DNA from 2 places in the Streptomyces sp. NBC_01410 genome. Region 2 is predicted to be linked to the other one. Evidence: riboswitches for the same ligand, from Rfam matches in the RefSeq annotation. Region 2 holds a riboswitch; the other holds the start of a gene.
What was found. Region 2 has a riboswitch for S-adenosylmethionine ahead of thrC (threonine synthase). Riboswitches for the same ligand answer to the same signal wherever they lie in the genome.

Region 1: it holds a riboswitch for S-adenosylmethionine, as region 2 does, so the genes downstream of both, OG741_RS11200 (aminotransferase class V-fold PLP-dependent enzyme) here and thrC (threonine synthase) in region 2, are expected to answer to the same signal.

The regions. Positions count from the first base shown of each region.
Region 1 covers NZ_CP109530.1:2,423,147-2,426,551, reverse strand. Annotated here, with positions in the region: gene OG741_RS11210 (cytochrome bc complex cytochrome b subunit) at 1-153, shown strand, start outside; gene trpD (anthranilate phosphoribosyltransferase) at 283-1,347, shown strand; SAM riboswitch class IV at 1,710-1,826, shown strand; gene OG741_RS11200 (aminotransferase class V-fold PLP-dependent enzyme) at 2,055-3,405, shown strand, end outside.
Region 2 covers NZ_CP109530.1:4,053,417-4,056,821, forward strand. Annotated here, with positions in the region: gene OG741_RS18470 (MoaD/ThiS family protein) at 1-15, opposite strand, end outside; gene thrC (threonine synthase) at 40-1,323, opposite strand; SAM riboswitch class I at 1,341-1,468, opposite strand; gene OG741_RS18480 (glucosyl-3-phosphoglycerate synthase) at 1,613-2,551, shown strand; gene OG741_RS18485 (trehalose-6-phosphate synthase) at 2,633-3,405, shown strand, end outside.

The sequences.
Region 1 (3,405 bases), 1.6 Mb from region 2:
ACGGTCGACGAGAACGGTGTCGTGCGCAAGCCCACCCGCGGCCAGAAGCTGAGGGCCAAGCTGAGCAAGAGCTACTACGGCGAGGGGAACCAGATCCCCAAGCCGACGGCCGACGAGTTCAACGAGATCACGAGCGGCCACGGCCACCACTGATCCCACCGGCCGCGTGCCGCGGTCGCCACAGCGGGAGCCCCGTCCATTCGCCGGACGGGGCTCTTCGCTGTGCCCGGGGCTGGATAGGGTGGGAGCATCCCTGTTCGGCTGTGGACCCAGGAGTGGACCATGAACGTTGTGACCCCGGTTGGCGGCGACAGCGTGGCGGCCCACTCCTGGCCGGGCGTGCTGGAGGCCCTTCTCAGCAACCGCGACCAGAGCGCGGATGCCACCGCATGGGCCATGGACCGCATCCTCAGAGGCGAGGCGACGAACGCCCAGATCGCCGGCTTCGCGGTGGCCCTGCGGGCCAAGGGCGAGACGGTCGAGGAGATCTCCGGTCTCGTACGCACCATGTACGCGCACGCGAACCTGATCCAGGTGCCCGGGCCCAGCGTCGACATCGTCGGCACGGGCGGCGACGGGGCCAAGACCGTGAACATCTCCACGATGTCCGCGATCGTGGTCGCCGGAACCGGCGCGAAGGTCGTCAAGCACGGCAACCGCGCCGCGTCCTCGGCGAGCGGCGCGTCCGACGTACTGGAGAAGCTCGGCGTCAATCTGGAACTGACCCCGCAGCGGGTCGCCCAGGTCGCCGAGGAGGCGGGGATCACCTTCTGCTTCGCGGTGAAGTTCCACCCGGCGCTCCGGCATGTGGCGGCCGCCCGCAAGGAGCTGGGCATCCGCACCACGTTCAACTTCCTCGGCCCGCTCACCAACCCGGCGAAGGTGAAGGCCCAGGCCACGGGTGTGGCGGACGCCCGGATGGCGCCGATCATGGCCGGGGTACTGGCCGAGCGCGGATCCTCGGCGCTGGTCTTCCGCGGCGACGACGGCCTGGACGAGCTGACGACGACCGCCACCTCGCGCCTGTGGGTCGTGCGGGACGGGACGGTGCGCGAGGAGGCCTTCGACCCGCGGGACATCGGCATCGACCTGGTGCCGGTGGAGGCTCTGCGGGGCGCGGACGCCTCGTTCAACGCGGATGTCGCGCGCCGGCTGCTGAGCGGCGAGACGGGGCCCGTACGGGACGCGGTGCTGCTGAACGCGGCCGGGGCTCTGGTGGCGCTGGAGCCGACGGACGGCACGCTCAACGAGCAGCTTGCGGCGGGCATGGCCAGGGCCGCGGAGTCGATCGACTCGGGTGCGGCGAAGGCGGCGCTCAAGCGCTGGGTGGCTGTCAGCAACGCGTAGGCCCTGTCCGGCCGATCGTGCCGGGTTCGCGTGCCCTGGCACGCACTCCCCCGTAGCCCTTCGGGCACGGGAGGTGCCCCCATGCCGCGTTGCGTCAGTCGCCGACGCTCCGCGTCGGCTCCCCCCTGCCTTCGGCGGGGGGACCCCCATCCTCCGGCCTGCGATCGCACGCACCGCAGTGACATCAGCCGCTCCGCGGCGGGCCGCTCACTGATCCGGCCTGATCGACCGGACAGGACCTAGGCGCCCTCGGGGCGCGGGATTATCGGGGCGCCGGGCACTGGGGCGCAGCCCCCGGGTCCCGCGTCCCGGGATGCGGACACGGCTTGCGACGGCGCGAACGACTGGCATACTTCTCGGCAGGTCATGAGTGACAGCGAATAAGCCCCGGCTCGCTGTCCGGCAACCCTCCGTCCGTGGCGGGGTGCCCCGGGTGAAGACCAGGCCGCAGGCAGCGAGGTCTGCGGCAAGCGCGGACCCCTGCACACCCTGGGGTCCTGGTCCTCAAGGGAGCAGTCTCGTGAGCAAGCGAATGCGATAGGGCTTCACAAGCCCCCACTTCAGTACGCCTCCGCGCGGCGATCGCCGCGCAGTCGAGGCAACCCCCGTGCGGCGAGCGGCCGTTGAGCGCCCGCACGGGGTCACCGAAGCCTCCCCCTAACTTCGTCGGGGGGACCCCCAGCCTTGTCCTGCCGGGAGATACCGCCATGTCCGCACGCCCGAACGCCGTTGCCACCGCCGCGTCTTCTGCCACCTCCGATTCCTCCGCCTCCTCCTCCGCCGTCTCCGAATCGTCCGCCTGCTCCGGGTCCGGCGACCCCGCCTGCGCGGCGCCGCTGCCGGTGCTCGGCCGCGATGTGACCGTCCCGCTGGTCACCGGCGGTGAGGTCACCTACGCCGCCCTCGACTACGCGGCCAGCGCCCCGGCCCTGCAGCGGGTGTGGGACGACGTCGCCGCATACGCGCCGTACTACGGCAGCGTCCACCGCGGCGCCGGGTACCTCTCGCAGCTGTCCACCGACCTCTTCGAGAACAGCCGCGTCACGGTCGCCGAGTTCCTCGACTGCCGCCCGGACGACCAGGTCGTCTTCACCCGCTCGACCACGGACTCCCTCAATCTGCTGGCGGCCGTGATCCCCGCCGACTGCGAGGTCTTCGTCTTCGAGACCGAGCACCACGCCTCGCTGCTGCCGTGGCAGGACGCCCGGGTGACCTATCTGAACGCCCCGCGCACCCCGGCCGAGGCGGTCCGCACGCTGGAGCTCGCGCTCGCCGGCCGTGACCCGTACGGCCCCGCGCTGGTCTGCGTGACCGGCGCGTCGAACGTCACCGGTGAACTGTGGCCCGTGAAGGAGCTGGCGGCCGCGGCGCACGCGCACGGCGCGCGGATCGTCCTTGACGCGGCTCAGCTCGCGCCGCACCACCCGGTCTCCGTGCGGGAACTTGACGTCGACTGGGTCGCCTTCTCCGGGCACAAGCTGTACGCACCCTTCGGCTCGGGTGTGCTCGCGGGCCGCGCTGACTGGCTGAAGGAGGCCCAGCCGTATCTCGCGGGCGGCGGCGCCTCACGGAAGGTGGCCCGCCGCGCGGACGGCGGCGTCGACGTCGACTGGCACACCACGGCGGCCCGCCACGAGGCCGGCTCGCCGAACGTCATCGGGGTCTACTCGATCGCCTCCGCCTGCAAGGCGCTCACCGAGGCCGGGTTCGACCGGCTTGTGGCGCGGGAGCAGCAGCTCGTGGCGAGGGTGCGGGCGGGCCTCGCGGAGGTCCCGCAGGTGAAGGTCCTCTCGCTCTTCGGCGACGATGCCCCGCGCGTCGGCGTCATCTCGTTCGTGGTCGAGGGCTGGAACAGCTCGCACTTCGCGGCAGCGCTCTCGGCGGAGTACGGAATCGGCGTCCGTGACGGCCTGTTCTGCGCCCACCCGCTGGTCCGCACACTGCTCGGCACCGACGCGCAGGACCCGGGCGAGTGCGGCGCCCCGGAGGCGGAGCCCGGCGAGCCCTCGCTCAACGCGATCCGGGTCAGCTTCGGGGCGGGTACGCCGGACGAGCACG
Region 2 (3,405 bases):
GACGTTCACGCTCATGGTGGTTCTGCCTTCCGTAGGTAGTCAGCGGGCCAGGCCGGCGTCGCGGAACGCCTCGAGGCTCGGGCGGATGGTCGCCGTGGGGCCGGTCGTCGGGGCAACCGCGTCGAGGGTCTTGAGACCGTCGCCGGTGTTGAGCACGACCGTGGTGAGCGCCGGGTCGAGCAGGCCCTGCTCGATCAGTTTCTTCGCCACGCCCACGGTCACGCCACCCGCGGTCTCCGCGAAGATGCCCTCGGTCCGCGCGAGCAGCTTGATCGCGTCGACGACCTGCTCGTCGTTGACGTCCTCGACCGCACCGCCCGTGCGGCGCGCGATGTCCAGTACATACGGGCCGTCGGCGGGGTTGCCGATGGCCAGCGACTTGGCGATGGTGTTCGGCTTCTGCGGCCGTACGACATCGTGCCCGGCCTTGAAGGCCGTCGACACCGGAGAGCAGCCCTCGGCCTGAGCGCCGAAGATCTTGTAGGGCTTGTCCTCGACCAGGCCGAGCTTGATCAGCTCCTGCAGGCCCTTGTCGATCTTCGTGAGCTGCGAGCCGGAGGCGATCGGGACGACGATCTGGTCGGGCAGCCGCCAGCCGAGCTGCTCGCAGATCTCGTACGCCAGCGTCTTGGAGCCCTCGCCGTAGTACGGGCGGAGGTTGACGTTGACGAAGCCCCAGCCCTCGCCCAGCGGGTCGCCGATGAGCTCGGAGCAGAAGCGGTTGACGTCGTCGTAGTTGCCCTCGATGCCGACCAGCTCGCCGCCGTACACCGCGGCCATGACGACCTTGCCCTGCTCCAGGTCGTGCGGGATGAACACGCAGGACCGGAAGCCCGCCCGGGCCGCGGCCGCGCCCACCGCGCCGGCGAGGTTGCCGGTGGAGGAGCAGGAGAGCGTCGTGAAGCCGAAGGCGCGCGCGGCCTCGACGGCGATCGCGACGACACGGTCCTTGAAGGAGTGCGTCGGGTTGCCGGAGTCGTCCTTGATGTACAGGCCGCCGGTGACGCCCAGCTCACGGGCGAGGTTGTCGGCCTTGACGAGCTTGGTGAAGCCGGGGTTGATGTTCGGCTTCTCGGCCACGTCGGCGGGGACGGGCAGCAGCGGGGCGTAGCGCCAGATGTTGTTCGGACCCGCTTCGATCCGCTTCCTCAGCGCCTCGGGGTCGTCCGCCGGCAGGTCGTAGGCGACCTCGAGCGGCCCGAAACAGGAGGCACAGGCGAAGATCGGGCCCAGGTCGAAACGCTCTCCGCACTCGCGGCACGAGAGCGCCGCGGCGGGACCGAGGTTCACGGGGGTGGTGCTTGCGACAGTCTGCACAGCCATGGTGGCGAGGCCCTTTCTCCTCATCTTCCTCGCGACGCATTTCGCCACGAGACGGAATTGGCACCTTCCCCACCGTGACCTCGCGGTCGGCGGGAGGGTTGCCGGGGCTTCAACGGGCCGTTCCCTCTGCCCCTCTGGATGAGCGGTATTCGATTGTCAGCGCGATGACCCCGGCATGCGACGGTCATCCGCGTTGTTCAAGACTGTAACCGAAGGCCTGCATGGTTGAGATAGTCGTCCGAACCGCGAGACGGATCACAGGATCCCGATGTCAGAGGGAGACCCGCACGTGCTGGAAGAGGTGGAACGCTGGCTGAGCAGGCGTTCCTGGTCTGCGGCCGACCGCCCGCTCGGCCGGCTGATGGCCGCCAAGCACGGTACGACCATCAGCGTCGTCCTGCCCGCGCTCGACGAGGAGGAGACGGTCGGCGAGATCGTCTCCGTGATCCGGCGTGAACTGATGGAGGCCGTGCCGCTCGTCGACGAGCTCGTCGTCGTGGACTCGGGGTCGAGCGACCGCACGGGCGAGGTGGCCGCGGCGGCCGGCGCGCGCGTGGTGCACCGGGACGCGATCCTGCCCCGGATACCCGCGGTCCAGGGCAAGGGCGAGGTGCTGTGGCGCTCGCTGATGGTCACGAGCGGCGACATCGTCTGCTTCGTCGACGCGGATCTGCGCGAGTTCTCGGCCGATTTCGTCTCCGGGATCGTGGGGCCGCTGCTGACCGACCCCGATGTGCAGTTCGTCAAGGCGATGTACGACCGGCCGCTCGGCGAGAGGGCAGGTCAGGGCGGGCGAGTGACGGAGCTGGTGGCGCGGCCGCTGCTGAATCTGCACTGGCCGCAGCTCGCCGGGTTCGTCCAGCCGCTGGGCGGGGAGTACGCCGTGCGGCGCTCTCTCCTTGAGCGGCTGCCCTTCCCCGTGGGATACGGAGTGGAGCTGGGCCTGCTCGTCGACGCGCTGCACACGGTCGGTCTCGACGCGCTGGCGCAGGTGGACGTCGGCTCGCGCAAGCACCGCCACCAGGACGGTCAGGCGCTGGGGCGGATGGCCGCGGCGATCTACCGGACCGCCCAACTGCGCTTGTCCAGGGGTCATTTGGTGCGGCCTGCGCTCACGCAGTTCGAGCGGGCCGAGGAGGGCTTCGTACCCCGGACGCATGCGGTGGACACGCAGGAGCGGCCGCCGATGCGCGAGATCGGCGAGTACGCGACGAGGCGCGCGGCATGAGCACGCAGAGTGGCACACCGGGTGGCGCAGTCCGGCCGTACGCACGTTTGAGGGTTTACCGGAAGGGCTAGGTTTCGGCACATGGTCTCCGAGCAGCCTGCCGCCCAGGTCCTAGTCGCCTCGAACCGCGGCCCGGTCACATACACACGTCAGCAGGACGGTTCGCTGGACGCCCGCCGGGGCGGAGGCGGCGTGGTCTCCGGTCTGTCGGCGATCGACTCCGAGTCGGACTCGGTGTGGGTGTGCGCCGCTCTCGGCGACGGTGATCGCGAGGCCGTACGGCGCGGGGTGGCCGAGCCCGGGGTGCGGATGCTCGACATCGACGCCGGGGTGTTCGCCGACGCGTACAACGGGATCGCGAACTCGGTGCTGTGGTTCGTCCACCACATGCTCTACCAGACGCCGCTGGAGCCGGTCTTCGACGCGGAGTTCCGCCGCCAGTGGGCCTCCTACGAGGCGTACAACCGGGCCTTCGCCGATGCGCTGGCGGAGGCGGCCGCGCCGGGCGCGGCGGTTCTGGTGCAGGACTACCACCTGGCGCTGGTGCCCCGGATGCTCCGCGCCCACCGCCCGGACCTGCGCATCGGCCACTTCTCACACACGCCCTGGGCGCCCGTCGACTACTTCCGGATGCTGCCCGACGACATCGCGGCCCAGCTCCTCGGCGGCATCCTCGGCGCCGATCGGGCCGCTTTCCTCACCCACCGCTGGGCCGAGGCCTTCACCGACTGCTGCCACACCGTGCTGGGCCCCGGCATCCCGTCCGGCACGCGGATCGGAGTGCACGGCCTCGGCGCGGACGCGGACTTCCTGCGGGAGCGTGCGCACCGGCCCGATGTGGAGGAACGGCTGGC